3 regions of the Streptomyces sp. NBC_00984 genome follow, and region 3 is predicted to be linked to each of the others. Evidence: riboswitches for the same ligand, from Rfam matches in the RefSeq annotation. Region 3 holds a riboswitch; each other region holds the start of a gene.
The links. Region 3 has a riboswitch for cyclic di-AMP ahead of OG520_RS18925 (M23 family metallopeptidase). Riboswitches for the same ligand answer to the same signal wherever they lie in the genome.
Positions count from the first base shown of each region.

Region 1: linked by a shared signal. The riboswitch ahead of OG520_RS03255 (transglycosylase SLT domain-containing protein) and the one ahead of OG520_RS18925 (M23 family metallopeptidase) in region 3 are both predicted to bind cyclic di-AMP.
Region 2: linked by a shared signal. The riboswitch ahead of OG520_RS15615 (NlpC/P60 family protein) and the one ahead of OG520_RS18925 (M23 family metallopeptidase) in region 3 are both predicted to bind cyclic di-AMP.

Region 1 is NZ_CP108734.1:783,118-790,940, forward strand. It holds gene OG520_RS03240 (hypothetical protein) at 210-527, shown strand; gene OG520_RS03245 (TetR/AcrR family transcriptional regulator) at 545-1,108, opposite strand; gene OG520_RS03250 (FAD-dependent monooxygenase) at 1,195-2,352, shown strand; gene OG520_RS03255 (transglycosylase SLT domain-containing protein) at 2,392-2,880, opposite strand; cyclic di-AMP (ydaO/yuaA leader) riboswitch at 2,885-3,071, opposite strand; gene OG520_RS03260 (ABC-F family ATP-binding cassette domain-containing protein) at 3,719-5,389, shown strand; gene OG520_RS03265 (DUF305 domain-containing protein) at 5,474-6,148, opposite strand; gene OG520_RS03270 (hypothetical protein) at 6,254-6,589, opposite strand; gene OG520_RS03275 (DinB family protein) at 6,791-7,342, opposite strand; gene OG520_RS03280 (helix-turn-helix transcriptional regulator) at 7,403-7,823, shown strand, end outside.
Region 2 is NZ_CP108734.1:3,603,376-3,611,198, reverse strand. It holds gene OG520_RS15630 (GNAT family N-acetyltransferase) at 1-34, opposite strand, end outside; gene OG520_RS15625 (NlpC/P60 family protein) at 142-1,191, opposite strand; gene OG520_RS15620 (hypothetical protein) at 1,506-1,859, shown strand; gene OG520_RS15615 (NlpC/P60 family protein) at 1,927-3,078, opposite strand; cyclic di-AMP (ydaO/yuaA leader) riboswitch at 3,242-3,408, opposite strand; gene pcrA (DNA helicase PcrA) at 3,655-6,129, shown strand; gene OG520_RS15605 (M23 family metallopeptidase) at 6,177-7,685, opposite strand.
Region 3 is NZ_CP108734.1:4,274,890-4,282,712, forward strand. It holds gene trmB (tRNA (guanosine(46)-N7)-methyltransferase TrmB) at 1-301, shown strand, start outside; gene OG520_RS18915 (PrsW family intramembrane metalloprotease) at 405-1,919, shown strand; gene OG520_RS18920 (aldo/keto reductase) at 1,987-2,931, opposite strand; gene OG520_RS18925 (M23 family metallopeptidase) at 3,146-4,378, opposite strand; cyclic di-AMP (ydaO/yuaA leader) riboswitch at 4,390-4,542, opposite strand; gene OG520_RS18930 (PP2C family protein-serine/threonine phosphatase) at 4,877-6,031, opposite strand; tRNA gene OG520_RS18935 (tRNA-Met) at 6,210-6,283, opposite strand; gene OG520_RS18940 (SPFH domain-containing protein) at 6,359-7,570, opposite strand; gene OG520_RS18945 (hypothetical protein) at 7,644-7,823, opposite strand, start outside.

The DNA of each region.
Region 1 (7,823 bases), 3.5 Mb from region 3:
TGTTCCGAGGGGCCGATGCGACGATTTGGCGTTAACAACGCGTCATAGTCCGGGGATCGGCGGGTGCGGGAACCGCAGCCCGGCCCGATGGAAAGTTTCCCCCATATCCAGCATCCGGAAGGGCGGGGCGGTGTCCCGCACGAGCGGGCGCGATCGGGGCGTGGAGCCCGCGGGTCGCGCATCCGCGGTCTTGGTGCCAGCCTGGAGTCATGGCTTGGGCGTCGTGGACGACTTGCGGTGTGTTCTCCGGGCACGGTGGCGTGCTCACGGAGGAGGTCGGTGTCCTGTCCGGGGACCTGACCGTTCACACGACTTGGGCGGATGACCTGGCCCAGGTGACCGTGCAGTACACGGGTGCGATCGACTGGTTCACCATGTCGGGCAGTCCTGTGCCGTGTTGTTCGGAGGAGGACAGCCGTCGCCTGCACGATGCGGTGGTGCAGGCGGTCCGGAAGGGTGAGGCGGCCACCGTTCCCGTGCCGCCCCGCCCCGCCCGGGAGCAAGCGGCGGAGCCCGCCCAGGAGTGACGCCGGCGCGTCGACGATCACGCCTCGCGGAGCGCGGCGGCGACCACCCCCGCGATCTCGTCCCTCGGCACTCCCCCGCCGCCCACCAGCCGGTCGAACAGCAGCCCGTCCACGCAGGCCAGCAGCGTGAGCGTCCGGCCCTCGGCGTCGGCCACGCCCTGCGCCTCCAGGAACGCCCGCACGGCCTCGCGTGCCGCGTTCTCGCGCGGCACAAGGATCTCCCGCAGCTCCGGGTGACGCACACTCTCGACCGCGCACGCGTAGCGGGCGAGCGACCTCTGCCGACCCCGACCGGCCAGCCGCCGCCCGACGAAGCCGGCGAGCCCGTCCGTCAGTTCGTCGGCGTCGCGCGGCATCCCCGCCTGCTCGCCGGCCGCCTGCAACTCCGCCTGGTCGAGGGCGACGAGCCGCCGGACGAGCCCGGTGAGCAGCGCCTGCCGGGTACGGAAGTACGCCGAGGTGGTGCCCGGCGGCAGGTCCGCCGCCCGGTCCACGGCCCGGTGGGTCAGGCCGCGCATCCCTGCCTCGGCCAGCACGTCGATGGCGGCATCGGCGAGGAGGGTTCGTCGATCTGTGGTCATCCCCCTTTCTACACCTGTAGAGACTGCGTAGTACTCTCCTTCTACAGGCGTAGAAGGCCTGGGCGGCGCAGGAGAGGGGACCCGGCATGGGCAACAGCGCGGTGGTTGTCGGCGGAGGCATCGGCGGACTGGCCGCCGCGATCGGGCTGCGACTCATCGGCTGGGAGGCGACGGTCGTCGAGCGCGCCCGCACCCTCGACGACGCGGGCGCGGGCATCTCCCTGCATGCGAACGGCCTGCGCGCACTGGACGCCCTCGGCGTCGGCGGGCCGGTGCGTGCGGCAGCACGGCCGCAGTACACCGGCGGCACCCGCACCCCGGGCGGACGTCTGCTGGCACGCATGGACGGAGCCGCACTGGAGCGCGAGCTGGGGACCCCGATCGTGGGCATCCCCCGGGCCACGCTGCACCGGCTGCTGCGCGAGGCACTGCCTCCCGAGTCCCTGCTCGTCGGAGCCGAGGTGACGTCCGTCGACCGCTCCGACGCCTCGCGGGTGCGCCTCACCGCCGGTGACACCCTCCTCGACGCGGATCTGGCCGTGGCCGCCGACGGCATCGGCAGCGGATTGCGCTCCCGGCTCTTCCCGGGGCACCCCGGTCCGGCCTACAGCGGCTCGACCGTGCTGCGCGCCATCACCGAGTCCCCGGTCGGCCTGAGTACCGACTTCGAGCTCACCTGGGGGCCGGGGGCCGAGTTCGGCCACATCGCCTTCACGGACGGCCGGGCCGAGTGGCACGCGGTGCTCAACGCCCCTGCCGGTGTGCGCCATCCGGATCCCCTTGCCGAGGTCCGCCGCAGGTTCGGCGGCTGGCACGACCCCATTCCCGCGCTGCTGGCGGCAACCCGGCCCGACGCCGTCCTGCACCATGACGTCGACGAACTGGTCGTCCCGCTCCCTTCCTACGCGGTGGGCCGGGTCGCCCTGCTCGGCGATGCGGCCCATGCCATGACACCGCACCTCGGCCAGGGGGCGTGCCAGGCCCTGGAGGACGCGGCGACACTGGCCGCCGCACTCCGCACCGAGCCCACTGTCGAGTCGGCGCTCGGCCGCTACGACGCCGAACGCCGGCCCCGCAGCCAGTCGGTCGCCCGAGCCGCCCGCCGGGCCGGTCGGATGGGTCAGCGGCTGTCCCGGCCGGCGGCCGTCGCGCTGCGCAACACGGCGCTGCGCCTCGCACCGTCCCGCGTCACCGTCCGCACGATCCTGCGCCATGCCGACTGGACGCCCCCGCGGCTGGGGTGACCGCGGGGGCGACGGCCCGGAGACCGCCCGTTCCGTATGTCAGTAGGCCCCGGAGACGTTGTCGATGGAGCCGTACTTGGCGGCCGCGTAGTTGCACGCTGCCGTGATGTTGGCGACGGGGTCGTAGCTGTCCATCGCCGTGCCGGGCACGTGGTAGGCCCGGAACGTCGGATCGATGATCTGGAGGAGGCCCTTGGACGGCGTTCCGGCGGCGGCGTTCGAGTCCCATTTGTTGATGGCGAGGGGATTGCCGGAGGACTCGCGCATGACGTTGCGGTGGATGCCGTTGTAGCTGCCGGGGATGCCGTGCTGGGCCATGACGGCCAGCGACTCCTTGATCCAGCCGTCCAGATCGTCGGTGTACGCCGCGGTCGGCGCGGCGGCACGGACGGTCTGCGCCGGCGCCGCCGAGGCGGCGTGGGCACCGATCAGCGGAAGCACGAGTACGGCGGCACCCGTGCCCAGGGCGATGAAGCCCCTGGTCAGCGAGGTGGGCCTGCGACGACGGTACGTACCCGTTGAGGTCATGATGGATTCCTCTCCGTCGCCTGCGAGGTGAGCTGTCGGGTTCGGGCTGGAGATGCCTGGCCGCACACGAATGCGACTTCACCCCGAGCCGTTCCGGATACCGGATCGGCGGCTTACCTGGGTTCCCCGCTCCTGCCGTACACGAGTGGATGGGAATGCCGGGCGGCGGCAGGATTCGGCGTTCCGTCCGGATTGACGGTGACCGTAGGCGAGAAGGACCGAAAGGGACAAGCCCCTGATTTCCGAACGCAATTCACTTACAAGATCGAGTCATCGGAATCGGGGTAATCCACCTCACATGGAACGGTTCGCTTTCCTTGCGCGGAAAGGGAACCGAATTGCACGGTGCGACATTCGAGGGCTCGAACGTGACTCGCGCCACGAAATCCCAAAAGGGGCATATCGCCCTATGCCCGAAAGCAACAATTGCATCAAATGCCCCCTAATCGCCCAAAAGGGCAACTGCCCTGGATCGCACACACAGCGCTTACGCGTCGTCGTTCGAGGCCCACGCCCAGGCCCCACCCGAAACCGCGAGGCATTGCCATGGCATTGCCATCGCTCCTCCCCGTGGTTAAGGTTTTGATGTCCTGTTGTCTCCGATAGAGGTGGACGTTGCGCATCTGAGGTTCGCGAACATCGCGCCGTACGGCACAGCCCGTACGCCCGTCACGCTGTAGCAGCGCTCCGCGCTGCCCGTGACCCCGCGTGGATGCGACCTCGGTGCATGAACCGTCCCTCTGTCTTCCGGACGCCGCACCTTTCTCTGCTGCTCGGTCGCCGCGTGGTGCTCGCATACGAAGCCCCCATCACTGCGCTTGCGAATGCGAGGAACACCATGGCGACACCCACCACCCCCCACGCCTCCCTCACCTGCTCGGCCCTGTCCTTCCGGTGGCCGGACGGCACGACCGTCTTCGACGGCCTCTCGCTCAGCATCGGCCGGGGCCGCATCGGTCTCGTCGGCACCAACGGCGCGGGCAAGTCCACACTGCTGCGGCTGCTCGCCGGTCGGCTGCGCCCGTCCCAGGGCTCGGTGACCGTGGGCGGCAGCCTCGCCCACCTTCCGCAGAACATCACCCTCGACACGACACTGCGGGTGGACCGGGCCCTGGGCATCGCCGAACGGCGCGACGCGCTGCGTGCCATCGAGGCCGGCGACGTCGACGAGAAGCACTTCGAGAGGATCGGCGACGACTGGGACGTGGAGGAACGGGCCCTGGCGACACTGGGCTCACTCGGACTCGGCGGCGTGGAACTGGACCGCACCGTCGGCCAGTTGTCCGGCGGGGAGACTGTCCTGCTGCGCCTGGCAGCGCTGCTGCTGGAGCGTCCCGATGTCCTCCTCCTGGACGAGCCCACCAACAACCTCGACATGTTCGCGCGCCGGAGGCTCTACGAGGCCGTCGACTCCTGGCGCTCGGGCGTACTGGTCGTGGTCAGCCATGACCGCGAACTGCTGGAGCGCATGGACCGCATCGCCGAACTGCGCGCCGGGTCCGTGAACTGGTACGGCGGTGGCTGGTCCGCGTACCAGGAGGCCGTGGCCACCGAACAGGAGGCCGCCGGACGGATGTTGCGGGCCGCGGAAGCCGATGTGCGCCGCCAGAAACGCGAGTTGGAGGAGACCCAGGTGAAGCTGGCCCGACGCCAGAGGAACGGCAGGAAGATCGAGGCCGAGGGGAGCCTCCCGAAGATCCTGGCCGGCCGCCGCAAGCGGTCCGCGCAGGAGTCGGCGGGCAAACTTCGCGGCGTCCACGAGGAGCGGCTCGGCGAGGCGCGCGAGCGCCGGGAGGAGGCCGCGGACGCGATCCGCGACGATGCCGAGATCCGCGTGAGTCTTCCCCACACGGCGGTGCCCGCCGGACGCAGCGTGTTGAACCTGCACGAGTTGCGCCCCCGGTTCGGCAGGCTGCGCGAGGGCAGTCTCCGGGTGCAGGGACCCGAGCGGATCGCGCTCGTCGGTCGCAACGGCGCCGGGAAGACGACACTGCTGCGCACGATCACCGGTGAGCTGGCCCCCTTGTCCGGCGAGGCCAGGACCTTCGTGCCGACGCGGTTCCTTCCGCAGCGGCTCGATGTGCTGGACGAGGAGCTGAGCGTCGCGGCGAACGTGGCCCGCATGGCGCCCGGGGTCACCGACAACCACATCCGTGCCCAGCTCGCGCGCTTCCTGTTCCGGGGGAAGCGCGCGGAGCAGCCGGCGGGCACGCTGTCGGGCGGAGAACGCTTCCGTGCCGCCCTCGCGGCGACGATGCTCGCCGCACCGGCCCCGCAACTGCTGATGATGGACGAACCGACCAACAACCTCGACATCGCCAGCGCGCGGCAGCTGACCGGTGCGCTGGAGTCCTACGAGGGCGCACTGCTGATCGCCAGTCACGATCTGCCGTTCCTCGAATCGGTCGGCATCACCCGGTGGCTGCTGGTCGCGGAGGAGCTCCGGGAGACCACCGCACAGGAGGTGGGTGATCTGCTGGCGGCGCCGGAGCACGCGAGCCCGGCCTGATCGGGACGAGAGGCCCGAGGGTGCGGGCCTTCGCATGACGGCATCCGGACCGTCATGCGAGGGAGGCCCGCACCCCTGCCGGGATCAGAGCCGGTCGATGATCTTGTTCATCTGCTCGATCTCGGCGGTCTGAGCCGTGACGACAGCGCCGGCGAGCTTCTTCGCGTCGACGTTGTCGCCGTTCTTCTGCTCGTCCTCGGCCATGGTGACCGCGCCTTGGTGGTGGCCGATCATGAGCTGGGCGAACTTCTTGTCGAAGTCCCTGCCCTTGGCGGCCGCCAGGTCGCCCATGTCCTTGCCGGACATCATTCCGGGCATTCCCGAGCCGTCCGAGCCGTGGTCCATCCCGGGCATGTCACCCATCGAGGACGAGGACGCGGGCAGCGGCCTGCCCCACGAAGTCAGCCAGCCCTTCATCGTGTTGATCTCGGGGTCCTGGGCCTTCTCGATCGCGGTGGCCAGCTTCTTGATCTCGGGGTCGGAGGCGCGGCCGTCGGCCAGCTTCGCCATCTCGATGGCCTGCTGGTGGTGCGGGATCATCTGCTGCGCGAACGTCACGTCCGCGTCGTTGAACGCACCGCCGGGGGTGGCCGGTGCGGAGGCGTTGCGCGAGCCGTGGTTCATGCCGGGCATGGACGAACCGTCGGACTTCGAGCCGTCGGAGGAACCGCAGGCCGCCAGCGTCAGAGCGAGGGCGGCGACGGTACCGGCGGCCGCGAGCGTGCGGCGGCGGACAGCAGAGGACAGGGAAGCGGACATCACGGATTCTTTCCAGGTGGATGCGCCACGTCCGTGGCGCGCGAAAGGGGCAGGGTCGTCCGGCCGGTCCGGCCCCGGGGGGGGCCGTGGACCGGCGGATTCCTGTCACGTCCGCGCGATGCACACCTGGAGCAGCAGATCTCTGCCGGCGAACGGCGGTCCCCGCCGCGCCGGTCCGCGTACGGCCGTACGGCGCCCGGCGAGCGCCCGAACGGCCAGGAGCACCAGACCCAGCGCCATCAGCAGCGGCAGCACCCGGTCACGGGCATGGGTGAATACGCACGACTCGCCGTCCGTCGCCGGCCTGGCGGCGGCAACGCGAGCGGGGTCGTGCTCGCCCCGCACCGCGGGGTGACCGGCAGTCGTGGTCATGGACACGGGCGCGGTCACGGCCGTCGCGTCGTGACAGCCCTCCGCGGCGCTCGCCGGTGCGCCGTGCATGAGGAACAGTCCGCACAGGACGGCACACAGCACGAGCAGCCGGGACCCTCCCGGTGTGCGCGTCCGTCCGCGATCCACGGCTGCCTCGAATGCTCGGTCGTACGGGTCCTGCGGTCCGGGCCCGACGATACCCCCACCGGGTTTCCCGTTCCGTGGCTCCCCGCCCTCCGCACCGGTGGCGGCCGTCCGGCGGACACGATGTCACCGCGGCGGGTCCTCTCCCACGAGACCGTCCACCGACTCCCGGATGAGGTCGGCGTGGCCGATGTGACGGGCGTACTCCTCGATCATGTCGATCAGGACGCGCCGCAGACTCGGGGACTCGCCGCTGGACGTGGTGTACCGGCCGATGTGCCCCGGGCCGCCGTCCGCCAGCGCCTCGGCGACCATGGCGCGGGAGCGCTCCACGGCTCCCCGCCAGAGCGCCGTCAGTTGCTCGGGGGTGTCCTCGGCGGCCGTCCGCCACTCCCAGTCGGGATCGGCGTCCCAGTCCACCGCGTCCCACGGAGCCCCCGGTTTCCGCGCGAGCAGCAACCGGGCGAAATGCGTGTCCTCGACACAGGCCAGGTGCTTGAGCAGCCCGCCCAGGGAGACCGTCGACGTGCCGAGCGTCGCTCGCAGACCGGCTGCGTCCAATCCCCCGCACTTCCACGCCAGGGTCGCGCGCTGGCGCTCCAGCGAACCGAGGAGGGTGGCGGTTTCGTCGCCCGCGAGCGGAGGTTCCGGAAAGACCGACTCGTTGTTCTCACTCATGGCGAGGAGAGTACGGTCCATTGCGGACGTTCCACTTCCGGAATGGGGACTGATCTGCCGATGGTGCACGACGCGAGCCCGACCGCACGGGCGCTCCTGGCTCTTGAGCTGATCCAGGACGGCCCGGGGATCACGGCCGACCGGCTGGCGGACCGGCTCGGCGTCTCCGGACGGGCGGCCCGCCGGTACGTCGGCATCCTGCGGGAGGCCGGTGTCCCGGTCGAGTCCGTGCGGGGCCCTTACGGGGGCTACCGCGTCGGCCGGGGTCTTCGGGTTCCGCCCCTGATGTTCACCACCCCCGAGGCCCTCGGGCTCGTGATGGCCGTGCTGGAGCGGCATCGGGACGCGGCCGGCACGGCCGAGAACCCGGTGGAGAGCGCGCTCGGCAAGATCATCCGCGTGCTGCCGGAGCCGGTCGCCGAGCCGGCCCAGGCCGTCCGGAGAGTGAGCGCACCGGTTCCGGACTCCGGCGCCGCGAGCC
Region 2 (7,823 bases), 670 kb from region 3:
GGGCATGGTTCTGGACATCGGTGTCCATGGGCATGAGGGGTTGTCCTCCGGCCGGTTGGGCGACGGCGGGCCGGTCCGAGGGCGGTCCGGCCCGAAGGCGGTAGCTCCGATGGCGGGTTGCTCCGGATCGGAGACGGGAGCCTATGCCACCCGGGTGGCCCCGGCGAAGGGCATGTGGTTGACCGGCGCGATCCGGACCGGTGCTCCGGGGCGCGGAGCGTGGATCATCTGGCCGTTGCCGATGTAGAGCCCGACGTGGCTGATGCCGGAGTAGAAGAACACCAGGTCGCCCGGGGCGAGTTCGGAGCGGGAGACGCGCCGGCCGGCGTTGATCTGGGTGTACGTGGTCCGCGGGAGCGAGACACCGGCGGAGCGCCAGGCGGCCTGGGTGAGCCCGGAGCAGTCGAACGAGGAGGGGCCCGTGGCGCCCCAGACGTACGGCCTGCCGAGCGCCCCGTACGCGAACGCGACGGCCTCGGCGGCGCGGGCGTTCGGCGCCCGGACGGAGCCGCGCGCGGTGCTCCGGTCGGCACGCGCGCCGTCGGCCGATCCGTGGTCGGAGTTCTCGTAGGCGGTGCGCTCGGGCGGGCTCAGCCGGTCGAGGAGCCGCTGCGCGTCGGCCAGCTTGGCCGTGATCGTCGCCTTGTGCTTCTTCAGTTCGGCCCGGCGGGCGGCCAGTGCGGCCAGCTCTCCCTTGGCCTGCGAGCGCAGTGTGGCGATCCGGGCGACCTGCCGCCGGACCTTGTTGAGCGCGGCGGCCTGGCGGTCGCCGATCCGGTCCACGTACGACGCCCGCTCCAGGTACTGGTCGGGATCGGAGGAGAGCGCCAGCTGCACGGACGTGCCGAGGCCGCCGGTGCGGTACTGCGCGGCGGCGAACGAACCCAGCGCGTCGCGCGAGGCGTTGAGGCGCTCGGTCCTGCGGGCGGCCTCGTCGCGCAGGGTGTCGACGGCGTCCTCCGCGGCGGCGGCCTTCTCCTTCGCGCCGTTGTACTGCTCGGTGGCGACCTCCGCGTCGTGGTACAGCCGGTCGACCTCGGCCTTGACCTGGGCGGGGGTGCGCTGCGGATCGGCGTGTGCCGGTCCGGGCAGTACCGCGGCGGTGGCGGCCCCGGCGAAGGCGAGGGTTGCCGCGGTGCGGGCAGCAGGGCCGGTGTACGGGCGCTGCTTGGGTTTTCGATGCGCTGCCACGAGGGCGTGCGTCCTTCCTGACGACTGCCCGCCGGGGGCTACCGGCGGGCCCGCCCGATCTCTCGGCGGGGCGACCGGTGCGCCGTCCGCGTACGGAGCAGCGGTGAAGCCGGTCACCTGATCAGGGACGCTAAACCCGGGGCACGGGCAGGAGTCGTAATGACGCTTATTGTCTGAATTTGGCGTGGCAATGTCGTCCAGTGATCGGAAAAATTGCACCAGAGTAAGGCAATTGGTGCAGGCGCGAGCGAAGTGGTCGGGAAGGTGTACCTGCCTGTCGAGTGGTGATATGGCCAGGGCTAGGCTGCGGCCTCATGGACGTACTCATTCATGTCTTCGTCGCCCTGCACATCATCGGTATCGCCTCCCTGCTGGGCGGTTTCCTGACCCAGGTGAAGGCGATGGGCGCGGGCACGGCCCGGTTCGTCCCGGCGATGCTGCACGGTGCGCTGACCATGCTGGTCACCGGTGTCGCGCTGGTCGGGCTGAACGAGGCCGACGGCAACCACGTGAACAACATCAAGATCGGCGTCAAGCTGCTGGTCCTGGTCGTCGTCCTCGCGCTCGTCTACATCAAGCGGGACGACGAGAAGGCCGACAAGGGCGCCTTCGCGGCGGTGGGCGGGCTGACGATGCTCAACATCTTCATCGCCACGCTCTGGACCTGATCCCGCCGTGCGGCCCCCGGCCCCCGGCCCCCGGCCGTCCGACGGCCGGGGGTGACGGTGCGAGCCGCTACGCCGGCCGCACGCTGCCGTAGATCGGCATGTAGTAGATCGACTCCTCGCGCACGTTCGCCCCGGGCTTCGGCGCGTGGATCATCATCCCGTCGCCCTTGTAGATGCCGACGTGGCTGATGTCGTCGTAGAAGAAGACGAGGTCCCCCGGCCGCAGATCCGCCGTGGCGACCCGGGTACCGATCTTGACCTGGTCCCACGTGGTCCGCGGGATGTCCACGCCCGCGGACTTCCACGCCGCCTGGGTGAGTCCGGAGCAGTCGTACGACGCCGGGCCCGTCGCGCCCCAGACGTACGGCTTGCCCAGCTGGGCCCTGGCGAAGGCGAGGACCTTCTCCGCCTTGGTGGTGGCGCTGCTGTCCGAGCCGGTCCCGGTGCCCGTCCCCGTACCGCCCCCCGACCCCTTCGCGGCCTCCTCGGCCTTGCGGTCGGCCTCGGCCTTCGCGGCGGCCTGCCGCTTCGCCAGCTCCTGCGCCTTGCGCCTGGCCTCCGCCTCCTTCTTGCGCTCGATCGCCGCGAGCCGCGCCTTCTCCTCGGCGGTCAGCTTCGACAGCAGCGTGCGCGCCTCGCCCAGCTTCTTCTGGACGTTCTGCTTGCTGGTGCGCAGTGTGGTCTGCGTCGTCGTCAGCGTCTCCAGGCTCCGCACCGCTTCGGCGCGCTTCGTCGACGCCTTGGCCTGCTGCGTACGGAAGTCCGTGATCGCCTTCTGCTGCCGGCTGGTCATCCGGTCCATCAACTGGCTCTGGTCGAAGTACGACTGCGGGTCGTCGGCCAGGAAGAACGTGGCGCTCGGCGTGATGGAGCCGCTGCGGTACTGCGCGGCCGCGTAGGTGCCGAGCGTCCTGCGCGCGTCGTTGAGCTTGTCGGCGCGCTTCGCGACGTCGTTCAGCAGGGCGTCGACCTTGGCGCGCTGGGCGGCGGAGGCTTCCTTCGCCTGGTTGTACTGCTGGGTCGCGGTGCCCGCCTGCCGGTAGAGGTCGTCGACCTTCTTCTGGACGTCCTCGACGCCGGGCTTCGGATCCGGGGCGGCCATGGCGCTCTGCGTGGAGAGCAGGGTCACGGACGCCAGGGCCGCCGTGGTGAGCCCGACGGCCGGTGCGGTGGTGCGCACCCGGGTGCGCGGTTTGCGATGCGACGCCAAGGCCGGCATCTCCTTCCGTGGACCGCCTACCGGGCTAGGGCCTGTCCGGCGGATCATGGCCGGGGTCGCGGCGGCTGACACGGCACCTCGCAGCGTTGCCGAAACGTCCGAATAGCTCCGCTATTAGGACGCTCCGGCGCCTTGCGATGCACCGCACCAGCCGCCGCGCCCCTGTCCGACCCTGATCCGCCGGACAGGCCCTAGCTGTCGGGTTCGGGCGGAACGGAAGGCTGCCCTACGGTCCGAGTGGGGGATAAGGACCGATTCACCCCGGTACTGCGTGTGGGTCCCCGGTTCCGAACTCCCGCGGGGGCAGCCCGGATTCGGCGGGGGCGCCCGCTCGGCGTGGTTCGCCTCAAGGGGGTACGGGCCGCCCGGTCGAGCACGCTAGCCAACCCATGGTGCCGCTGTGAAGGTTGATGTTCGATATGCCCGATACATTTTCGTGACCTTGCCGGAGCGGGGCGCCGGTAGCCGGATTCCCTTACGGGGGGTGGGTGCCCGCTCTCTTTGTGTGCCGTCGGTCGTGTGCGGTTGGTCATGCGGCCTCCGAGTGTCGGTGCGGCGGCCTAGACTCGACAAGCGATGAGCAGCCTCTTTGACGACAGCTTCCTGGCCGGCCTCCAGCACTCGGAGGAAGAGCCCCCGCCGCCCCCCGAGGACTCCGCACCCGAAGCGGTGCCGGAGGACCTCTTCGCGGGCGTGTTCGACGGGCCCCCGCCGCCCAGGGACGCCTACTACCGCGACGGCGCGCACCGCCCCGTCATCGACTCCGCGGCGCTCCTCGACGGGCTGAACACCGAGCAGCGCGCCGCCGTCGTCCACGCCGGATCCCCGCTGCTCATCGTCGCCGGGGCCGGCTCGGGCAAGACCCGGGTGCTGACCCACCGGATCGCCCACCTCCTCGCCGAGCGCGGGGTGCACCCCGGCCAGATCCTGGCGATCACCTTCACCAACAAGGCCGCGGGCGAGATGAAGGAGCGGGTCGAGCAGCTCGTCGGGCCGCGCGCCAACGCCATGTGGGTCATGACCTTCCACAGCGCGTGCGTACGCATCCTGCGCCGCGAGTCCAAGCGGCTCGGTTTCACCTCGTCGTTCTCGATCTACGACGCCGCCGACTCCAAGCGGCTGATGGCCCTGGTCTGCCGCGATCTCGACCTCGACCCGAAGCGCTTCCCGCCGAAGTCGTTCACGGCCAAGGTCTCCAACCTGAAGAACGAGCTGATCGACGAGGAGACCTTCGCCGGCCAGGCTGCGGACGGCTTCGAGAAGACGCTCGCCCAGGCCTACGCGATGTACCAGTCCCGGCTGCGCGAGGCCAACGCGCTGGACTTCGACGACATCATCATGACGACGGTCCACCTGCTCCAGGCGTTCCCGGACGTCGCCGAGCACTACCGCCGCCGCTTCCGGCACGTCCTGGTCGACGAGTACCAGGACACCAACCACGCCCAGTACACCCTCGTACGCGAGCTGGTCGGCCCGGCGGGCGAGGGCGACGCCCCGGCCGAGCTGTGCGTCGTGGGTGACGCGGACCAGTCGATCTACGCCTTCCGCGGCGCGACCATCCGCAACATCCTCCAGTTCGAGGAGGACTATCCGAACGCGACGACGATCCTCCTGGAGCAGAACTACCGCTCCACGCAGACGATCCTGTCCGCCGCCAACGCGGTCATCGAGCGCAACGAGAGCCGCCGCCCCAAGAACCTCTGGACGAACGCCGGTACCGGCGCCCGGATCACCGGCTACGTCGCCGACACCGAGCACGACGAGGCGCAGTTCGTCGCCGACGAGATCGACCGGCTGACCGACGCGGGCGACGCCAAGGCCGGCGACGTCGCGATCTTCTACCGTACGAACGCCCAGTCCCGTGTCTTCGAAGAGATCTTCATCCGCGTCGGCCTGCCCTACAAGGTCGTCGGCGGCGTGCGCTTCTACGAGCGCAAGGAGGTCCGGGACATCCTGGCCTACCTGCGTGTCCTCGCCAATCCGGAGGACACCGTCCCGCTGCGCCGCATCCTCAATGTGCCCAAGCGCGGCATCGGCGACCGGGCCGAGGCGATGATCGACGCGCTGTCCCTGCGCGAGAAGATCACCTTCCCGCAGGCGCTGCGCCGGGTCGACGAGGCGTACGGCATGGCGGCCCGGTCGGCCAACGCCGTCAAGCGGTTCAACACGCTGATGGAGGAGCTGCGCACGATCGTCGAGTCGGGCGCGGGCCCCGCGGTGGTCCTGGAGGCCGTCCTGGAGCGCACCGGCTACCTCGCCGAGCTGCAGGCCTCCACCGACCCGCAGGACGAGACCCGGATCGAGAACCTTCAGGAACTGGCCGCCGTGGCCCTCGAATTCGAGCAGGAGCGGGGAGCGGCCGGCGAGGAGGACGCGGGCACGGGCGCGGCCGCGGCCACGGGCACGGGCACGCTCGCCGAGTTCCTGGAGAAGGTCGCGCTCGTCGCCGACTCCGACCAGATCCCCGACGAGGACGAGGACGGCTCCGGTGTCATCACGCTGATGACGCTGCACACCGCGAAGGGCCTCGAATTCCCGGTCGTCTTCCTGACCGGCATGGAGGATGGCGTCTTCCCGCACATGCGGGCGCTGGGCCAGGTGAAGGAGCTGGAGGAGGAGCGGCGGCTCGCGTACGTCGGCATCACCCGGGCCCGTGAGCGGCTCTATCTGACCCGGGCCGCCATGCGCAGCGCGTGGGGACAGCCCTCGTACAACCCGCCGTCGCGGTTCCTGGAGGAGATCCCGGACCAGCACCTGGAATGGAAGCGGACCGGGCCGATGGCGGCTCCGGCCGGACCGACCTCGGGGATCACGTCGTCGCTGTCCGCGTCGCGTGCGCGCTCCGGACCCTCGGGCTTCGCGACCCGGCGGACCTCGGACAAGCCGACGATCACGCTGACCGTCGGTGACCGGGTCACGCACGACCAGTTCGGGCTCGGCACGGTGACGGCGGTCGAGGGCGTCGGGGACCAGGCGAAGGCCACGGTCGACTTCGGAGACGAGCGGCCCAAGAAGCTGCTGCTGCGATACGCGCCGGTCGAGAAGCTGTAGACGGAGCCGGCGGGTGGGCGGGGGCCGCGGCCCCCGCCCCGCTGGGCTCAGGTCGGGTTGACGCCGTGGCTGCGGAGCCAGGGCAGCGGGTCCACTGCCGGTCCGCCACCGGGGCGCACCTCGAAGTGCAGGTGCGGGCCGGTCGAGTTCCCGGTGTCGCCCGAGTACGCGATGACATCACCGGCCTTGACCGGGCCCGAGCGGATCTTGGTGCCACTGAGGTGGCAGTACCAGGTCTCGGTCCCGTCGGCCATGGTGACGATGGCCATGTTCCCGTAGGCGCTGTTCAGCTGGGTGCGCACGGTGCCGTCCGTCGCGGCCATCACGGGCGTGCCCTCCAGGACGGGGAAGTCGATGCCCGTGTGCACGGACATCCAGTTGACGCCCGCCTGGCCGAAGTACGCGCTGAGGCCGTGCCGCTTGACCGGCATGACGTACTTGGGGCGCAGGGCCTCCTTGCGGGCGGCCTCCACCTCGCGCTTCTTCTTCTCGGCGGCCTGCCGCTCCCGCAGGTCGATGCGCTCCTGGGTACGGCTGGCGCGGTCGGCGAAGTTCTCGGCGTCGGCGCTGAGGTTGGCGAGCTGGGTGTCCAGCTTGTTGTTGGCCGCGACCGGCTTGACGGAGTCGGGGTCGGCCGCCGCCATCGTGGTGGTGTTGTCGTCCTTCTTGTCCTCGCCGCCCAGTCCGCCGACGGAGGCCGCGGCGATTCCGGCCACGCTCATCACGCAGGCAGAGGGAATGGCGACGGTGAGGAGTGCGGAACGCTTCGCGGGGGAACGCCGCCGGCTGCGGCTGCCTCCGCCGTTGCGGGTGGCGGGGCGGCTGAGGGTGCGGCGCGAGCCGGGCGCGGCGTCTGCGGCGTCCGCGAGCCCTGTGACGCCCGAGTCATCTGCGTCATCTGCGTCGCCCGGGTCAACCGCGCTGTCCGTGCTGTCGTTGACATAGGGCTCGTAGGGGTCGTAGGAGCCCAGGTCGGCGTACGACTCGTAGGTTCCGTGCGCCTCGTGTGCCGGGGGCGCTTCGTACGACACCTGTGCGGTTTCCGCGGTTTGCGTGATTTGCTGCTCGTGCTCGGGCGTGGCGCCGGTGTTCCAGGCGGTGGCGTCGTACGCGCCGCTGTCGTATACGGCCGTTTCGCTCGTGGCCCACGGGTCGTTCGTGTGCCAGCCGCTGGTGTCCCACTGACCCGTGGTGTCCGGGGCGCCGCCCTGGGCCGGGATGCCGGCGAACGTGGTGGTGGCCGTGGTCGCTTCCGTGCCGTAGTCGGCGGGCGTCCAGGTGGCCGTGGTCTCGTACGTCGGCCCCGCCTCGTACTGCTGCTGGGGCTGCGCGGCGTACGGGGAGTAGGCGTCGTACGAGGTGGTCGGGTGTGCACCCGTGTCCCACTGCGTGGAGTCGTACTGGCCGCTGTATCCGGACTGCCCGGCGCCGTAGCCGCTGCCGTACGCGCCGTCGTGGCCGCCGGGGAGCGAGCCGAAGAGCGGATCGCTGTCGAAGTTGCCGGTCGCTTCGCTGTCGTATCCGGCGTACCCGGCGTGGGGGTGCTGGTCGTTCACCAACTTCTCTCTCGCCTCGGCAGCAGGACCTGTGCTCTGGGTTCCGGCGGTGGGATCCCAGGGGGAGCAGTGGCCGCGACTGTACCCGGCGGTACGTGACGCCGACAATCTTCGGCGGGCATGGGCAACTCAGGAAAC
Region 3 (7,823 bases):
GGTGTACTTCCCCGACCCGTGGCCCAAGAAGCGACATCACAAGCGCCGGCTGATCCAGCCGGAGTTCCTCGATCTGGTGGCGCAGCGGCTGAAGCCGGGGGCAGTGATCCACTGCGCGACCGACTGGGAGCCGTACGCCGAGCAGATGCTGGAGGTGCTGAGCGCGCACCCCCTCTTCGAGAACACCCGGGCGGACGGCGGCTATGCGCCCCGGCCCGCGTTCCGGCCGCTGACCCGGTTCGAGGGGCAGGGCCTGGACAAGGGCCATGTCGTGCACGACCTGCTCTTCGCCCGCAGCTGAGACCCGCACGCGGCTCCGGCCCCGTGGCGGGCCGGGCGCCCCGCGGTCGGGCGCGGACGCCCCATGGTCAGGTGTCAGTGCCGCTGGTTAGGGTCATTGCGTGGTGTCCGACGGGTCTGTCCAACAGCGGCAGTCGCAGCCGGCCGTCCCGCTCCTCGAGGAGCAGCGGGTCGGCGAGATCCTGGCTGCCGTGCCGGAGCGCAGGCACTGGCGCTACCGGCCGCGCCGCGTCGGCATGGTGTGGCGCAGCCGGACGTTCCGTATCGCGGCCGTGTTCACGGTGCTCGCGCTCTGCGGTCTGGCGATCCTGGCCCTGGTCCGCGATCAGACCGGCACTCAGGGCTTTCTCGTCGGCCTCGGTCTCGCCGTGCTGCCCGTACCGCTCCTGGTGGCGGCGTTCCGCTGGCTGGACCGGGTCGATCCGGGCCCCTGGCGGAATCTGCTGTTCGCCTTCGCCTGGGGTGCGTTCGCCGCCGCCCTGGTCGCGATCCTCGCGAATTCTTTCGCGACCCGCTGGATAGCCACGGCCACCGCCGACCCGTCCAACGCCGACACCCTCGGTGCCACGGTCATAGCCCCGGTCGTCGAGGAGAGCGCCAAGGCCGCCGCGGCCCTGTTGATCTTCCTGTTCCGAAGACGGGACTTCACCGGGATCGTCGACGGCGTCGTGATCGCCGGCATCACCGCGAGCGGCTTCGCCTTCACCGAGAACATCCTCTACCTCGGCAACGCCTTCGGCGAGGACCAGCAGATCGGCACCTCGGGCGTCGTATCGGTGACGGCCGCGACATTCTTCGTGCGGGCGGTGATGTCGCCGTTCGCGCACCCGCTCTTCACGGTGCTGACCGGCATAGGTTTCGGGCTCGCCGCGGCCGGCTCACGACGCCGGCGCCTCCGCCGCATCGCGCTGCCGCTGCTCGGGCTCGTCCTCGCCATGGGCATGCATTCGCTCTGGAACGGGTCGGCGGTCTTCAGCCCGTACGGCTTCTATGCCGTGTACGGAGTGTTCATGGTCCCGGTCTTCGGCCTGGTGACCTGGCTGGCGATCTGGTCCCGCCTGCGGGAGCTGCGTGCGCTCTGTGCCGAGCTGCCCGCCTACGCGGCGGCGGGCTGGCTGACCCCGGCGGAGCCGCTCGCCCTCTCCTCGATGCGGGCCCGCGGCCTGGCCCGCGACGCGGCCCGCCGACGGTACGCCGTCACCGCCCCGGGAAGCCCGCAGAGCCCGTACGGCCCCGCCCCCGGTTCCTGGCCCGCTGCCCAGCCGAGTGCTCAGGCGAAGGCCGCGGCGAAGGCCCACGGGAAGGCGGCCGCGCAGGCCGTCGCCGAGTACGAGTCGTTCGCGACCTCACTGGCCTCGCTGCGTCTGCAGGCCCGCCGCGGAGCGGCCGGCCCGGACTTCGCCGAACGCGAGCTGGAGCTGCTGCACCACCTCTGGCAACGCAGAGAGGTGGCCGCCCCCGCCCTGGCATACGCGGCCCAGGCGACGGGCCGCCTGCGCCCCTCGTACCCGCCGCCCCCGTGGGCGGTCCCGGCGCCGTACCCGCAGTACGGCGCCGGTTACAACCCATACATGCTGCCGCCACGGCAATCGGCCCGGAACAGGCCGGTTCAGCACTGAGGGCTTCGGCGCACCGCGTCCACGAGGGGCCGCCGCAGGCTCGGGAGCGGTGCGGTCGGTGCGTGTGTCAGGCGGATGCCTCGGTGAGTTCGGCCAGCTGCTGCTCGGTCAGCGAGAGGTCCGCGACGGCCACCAGCGCGGGCAGCTGCTCGACCGTACGGGCCGAGGCGATCGGCGCGGCCACGGTCGGGCGGGACGCGAGCCAGGCCAGCGCGACGGTCGCGATCTGGGCGTCGTGCTCCTGAGCGACCTTGTCCAGCGCGGCCAGGACCTTCTGGCCCCGCTCCGAGTCCCGGTACTGGCCGACGCTCTCGGCCCGCGCGCTCTCCACCGTGGCGCCCGGACGGTACTTGCCGGTGAGGAAGCCGGAGGCCAGGGCGAAGTACGGCACAGCGGCGAGCCCGGCGCGGGCGGCCGTGTCCTGGAGCTCGCCCTCGTAGGTGTCGCGGGAGACCAGGTTGTAGTGCGGCTGCAGGGCCACGTAGCGGGCCAGCCCCTCGCGCTCCGAGAAGTCCAGGGAGGCCTGGAGCCGCTCGGGGCTGATGTTGGAGGCGGCGATCTCCCGGACCTTGCCCTCCTTCACCAGCTGGTCGAGGGCGGTGATGATCTCCTCGACCGGGACGGTCTCGTCGTCGAAGTGCGTGTAGTAGAGATCGATGTGGTCGGTGCCGAGCCGACGCAGCGACGCCTCGGCCGCGGCCTTGATGTTGGCGGGCGCGAGCCCCTGGTACGAGGGGTGGGTGGAGACCTTGGTGGCGACGACGATGTCGGAGCGGTCGGAGCGGCCGGCGAGCCACTTGCCGATGACCGTCTCCGACTCCCCGCCCTCGTTGCCCGGCACCCAGGCGGAGTAGCCGTCGGCGGTGTCGATGAAGTTGCCTCCGGCCGCGACGTACGCGTCCAGCACGGCGAACGACTGCGCCTCGTCCGCGGTCCAGCCGAAGACGTTGCCGCCGAGGGCGAGCGGGAAGACCTGAAGGTCGGAGGAGCCCAGCTTACGAAGAGAAGTCATGGGTGGAACAACGAATTCCGGCGGGTCCGCTATTCCGGGTGCCCGCCGTTCTCCGGACCGGTCGTGACCGATCCCCGCGCCACTCACAACGGATTCCGGACCGGTCGCAGGAGGCCCCCGCAAGAGATCCCCGCACTGCTCACAACAGACCGGCAGCCCTGACGTCGGGGGGTGAGCGTCAGGACTGCCGGGGTTCATCGGGGCGGGCGTCGCCTCAGGGGTTGAGGCCCTTGCCGCGGAGCCAGGCCATCGGGTCGATGCCCGAACCACCGGCGGTGTGGACCTCCAGGTGGAGGTGCGGCCCGGTCACGTTGCCGGTCGCGCCGACCCGGCCGATCGTCTCACCGGTGCTGACCTTCTGGCCGACACCGACGCCGATCGAGGACTGGTGGCAGAACCACAGCTCCGTACCGTCGTCGAGCTCCAGCACCGTGCGGTAGCCGTACGCACCGGACCAGCCGGCCGACTTGACCGTGCCGCTGTGGATGGCCTTGATCGGGGTGCCGGTCGGAGCCGCGAAGTCGAGGCCGGTGTGGTAGCCGGAGGACCACATCGAGCCGGCTTCGCCGAAGGTCGAGGTGATCGTGTACGAGGAGGTCGGGATGGCGTAGCTGGCGGCGAGCTTGGCGAGCCGCAGGGCCTCCGCCTTCTTCTTGGCCTCTTCCTCCGCCTTCTTCTTCTCGGCGGCGGCCTTGGCCTTGGCCTCGCCCTGCTGCTTCTTGGCCTCGGCGGCCGCCTTCTCCGCGGCTTCCTTCTCCTGGGTCGCCTTGGCCTCGGCGGCGGCGGCGTCCTGCTGCTGCTCGGCCTGCTGGAGGATGCGGGCGCGGAGCGCCTCGCCGGCGTCCGTCGCGCCCTGCTCGGCCTCGGCGGTGGTGAGGCCGGCGGTGGTGAGCGGGGCGGAAGCGGCTGCGATCTCGGCCTTGTCCGCCTCGGACTCACCGGAGAACAGGGAGCCCACGCCGGGAAGGGACTTGGCGTCGGGGAGGTTGTCCGAGATGGCGTCGGGCACGGAGATGGAGACCGGCGGCTTGCCCTGCGCGGTGGCCATGCCACCCGCGCCGACCGCCGCTATGACGCCGACACCCAGCACCGTGGAGCTGCGGGCGAGTCCGTTGCGCTGCTTGGCGACGCGGTGCCTGCCGCGTACCGGGCGGACGGACTCCTCGGTGGGGTTCCACTCGTCCCAACCGCGTTCGGACTCAACGTCGTTGCCGTCGGCGCGGAAGTCGGCGCGGAGGTCGGCGCGGAAGTCGCTGCCGAACTCACCGGTGAAGTCGCCGCCCGGCTCGGTGCCGTAGTCGGTTCCGAACGCCGTCGCCGTCCCGGTGGGTGCGAAATCGGCGCCGTGGCCGGAGTCCGGCCGGGGGCCGAAGTCGGCGCCATAACCGGTGCCGTAGTCGGGATCGAACCGGTACGGGGCCTCGGGGGCAGGCTTGTTGGACGCCACGGGGGCGCACTCCTTTCCTTCCTTCTCGCCTACCGGGTTAGCTGACGGGTTCGGAGCAGGAAGGTCTCCTACGGGCCCCTCCGTCTCTCACGAGACACAGGTGTCCGATTCACCCCATGTAGGTGGTTCCCCGGTTCCCTTGCGGAATTCGGCGCTCGCGCACGGTGCCGCCATTGATGACGGCTGGGACGACCGCGCTGCGTTATCGAACGTTAATAGACACCGGGGCCGTATTCCAAGCTGTTCCCACTGATCGTTCACGTCTTTGGCCTGGACTTTACGGGACACAGTCGGGTGGAATCGGACGAGTTGACCGGCCCTCAGCCACTACCCCGATTCTGACGTTGCGTCAAACGTTATGCGGAGCGGCGCCTTTCGATTACGCACGGTGGCATCGCGCGTCCCGCCGCCTCCACATCGCGCGTCCCGCCCCTCGCATCGCCCGTCCCGTCCCCTCACGCCGCCCGTCCCGTCCCCTCACGTCTCGCGCCCCGCCCCTCACGTCGTCTCCGCGCCGACGATCCGCACGGTCCTCCGCCGGTCCGGCTGCCCCTCCGCGGGACGTACGACCGCGAGCAACGCCATGTCGTCGGTCGTCTCGCCGCCCGTGTGCAGCCGCACGTCATCGGTCAGCGCGGACAGCAGCTCCTCGGGCCCCGGAAAGATCCGCCCGCGCAGCCGGGCCGCCGGATCGTAGAAGACCCCGTCGGCGTTCCGCGCCTCGGAGAGGCCGTCCGTGTAGAGGAGCAGGGTCGTCCCGGCCGGCAGATCCCACTCGTCCGTCCGCTCCGCCCACACCCCCAGGCCCATGCCGAGCGGCAGCGCGGGCACGGAGGGCTTCAGCACCTCCAGCGCCCCGTCCGGGTGCAGCAGGATCGGCTCGGGGTGACCGCGGTTGACGATCCGCACCCGGGACAGCCCGGACGGGATCTCGGCCAGCACGGCGGTGATGAAGCCCTCCAGCACATCGAGCCCGCCCCGTCGCGCCTCCTCCCGGGCCAGCGCGCGCTCCAGCCGCCTCGCCACCCCCTCCAGCGAGGACTCCTGCTCGGCCGCCTCGCGGAACGCCCCGATGACCACCGCCACCGTCTCCACGGCGTCGAGCCCCTTGCCCCGTACGTCCCCGACCACCAGCCGCACCCCCCACGGGGTGTCCGAAACGGCGAACAGGTCGCCGCCGACGAACTCGTCCGCCTGCGCCGCCTCGTACCGCGCCGCGACCTGCAGTCCGCCGGTCCGGTCGGCCGGCTGCGGCAGCACCGCGCGCATGGCCGTCGCCGCGACGAACCGCGCGGAGGCCAGCTGCTCGTTGCTGCGCCGCACGACCCCGTTGATCACGACCGCGAGGACCGAGACGGTGCCCAGGGTGAGCAGCTCGATCAGCGGCACGGCCTGCGGCAACGTATTGCTGAACAGCCGCAGCGCGATGACGGCCAGCATCGCGGCGACACCGGTGCGGATGGTGCTGGCCAGCGAGAAGAACGGAGCGGCGATCAGCGGAGCGGCCACGAACAACGGAATGGCGGTGAAGGTCGGCGGGGTGAGGGCGTCGAACACCAGCCCGCCGAGAATCATCAGGGCGGGCAGCGTGCGTACGAACTGCCGGGTACCGCCCCCGGCATGCCTGCCACGCCGCTTCTCCCGCTTCCACACCTGTGGTCTCCTGCCCGGTTACGCGCGCGGCTGCGGACGGTACCGCGCCCCACTCCCAGGCTCGCCGGAGCGGAACGAAGCGGCGACTCCTCTTCGGCCAATGGGGCGACACCCGAGGTGCGGACCGCAACGAATCAGGCCCGGCACGCTGTATGCGTGCCGGGCCTGACTTCTTCAGTAGCGGGGACAGGATTTGAACCTGCGACCTCTGGGTTATGAGCCCAGCGAGCTACCGAGCTGCTCCACCCCGCGTCGGTAAACACAACTCTACGCCATGTCCGGCGCTCTCTTGACCACTCGGGTTCGCCCGGCCTTCGTCCGTCCGCGTCAGGACGGGTTCGTCTCGGAGATACGGGGTGCGGACGTGGCCTTCCCGTGGACCGCCGGCGGCTTCATCGGGTTCGCGCCCCGCTGGAGCGAGTGGAGGATCGCCAGCCCCTGGCCGACAACGCCCGCCGCCATCTCGTTGACACCGTTGGTGCCGTTGAGAACGGTGAGGTCGGCGCCGGACATGCCGCGGGCGGCGGCGTCGGCCAGGGCGGGCAGGTTCTCCACGATGCGGTTGGCCGCGATGAGCTCCTGGTTGCCGTCACGCAGCGAGGCGGCGCGGACGCTGTTGGCGTCGGCCTGCGCCTGGGCGAGCGTCCGCTCGGTGTACGCGTTGCCGTCGGCCTCGAACTTCATCCGGTCGCGGGCCGCCTCCGCCAGGGTGCGCTGCCGGTAGGCCTCGGCGTCCGCCGGGCGCCGGACCTCCGCCTCCAGCCGTTGCGCGGCGAGCGAGGCCTGCCGCTCGGCCAGTGCGGTCTGCTCCTCGATGACCTCCTGCGAGGCGCGGGCCTGGGCGAGCGGCCCGGCCTGCGCGGCGCGGGCGTTGTACTGCTCGGTCTCGGCGAGGAAGCCGGCCCGCTTGAGCGCGGTGTCGCGTTCGTACTCCGCCTTGAGCGCGGCGGCCTGCTGCTCGCGCTGGCTGGCTTCCTGGTCGGCCTTGGCCTCGGCGATCCGGGCCTGGCTGGCTACCGCGGCGGCGTGCGGGGCCGCGAGGTTCCTGATGTACCCGGTGGAGTCGTCGATCTCCTGGATCTGGAGGGCGTCCACCACGATGCCGAGCTTCTCCATCTCGCCGTGGCTGCCCGCGATGACCTCCTGGGAGACCCGGTTGCGCTCACGGATGATCTGCTCCACGGTCAGCCCGCCGACGATGGAACGCAGGTGTCCGGCGAAGATCTGCCCGATGAGCTCCTCCATCTGCTCCTGCTCGGTCAGGAAGCGGCGGGCCGCGTTGGCGATGGACACGGCGTCGTCGCCGACCTTGAAGACGGCGACGGCCCGGACGTTGAGGCGGATGCCCTGCTGAGTCACGCAGTCCTCGGTGATCTCCGCCTCGCGCAGCGCCAGGGAGAGCATGCGCGCCTTCTGCTTCACCGGGAGCACGAAACTGCCGTGCCCGGTGACGATCCGGAACTGGGTGTCCAAGGTCTGCCCCTTGGAACCGGATATGAGCATCGCCTCGTTGGGGGCGGGAACGTGCCAGAAGAACATCGGAGGACTCCTGCCGTATGTCACTGCTTCCGTGGGTACGTCACTGCTTCCGTGGCTACGTCGCTGCTTCGGCTCAGGACGGCAGGCGTTCCACGATCACGCCGCGCGCCGAGACCGAGTCGACGACAACGACGCGCACGTCCCTGTCGATCGACGTCGCCGACCATGCGGTGTAGGCCTCGGACCCACCCCGTACGGCCACCAGTACTTCGCCCGGCCCATCGGGCGGAATCGGCACGGTCACGCGACCGAT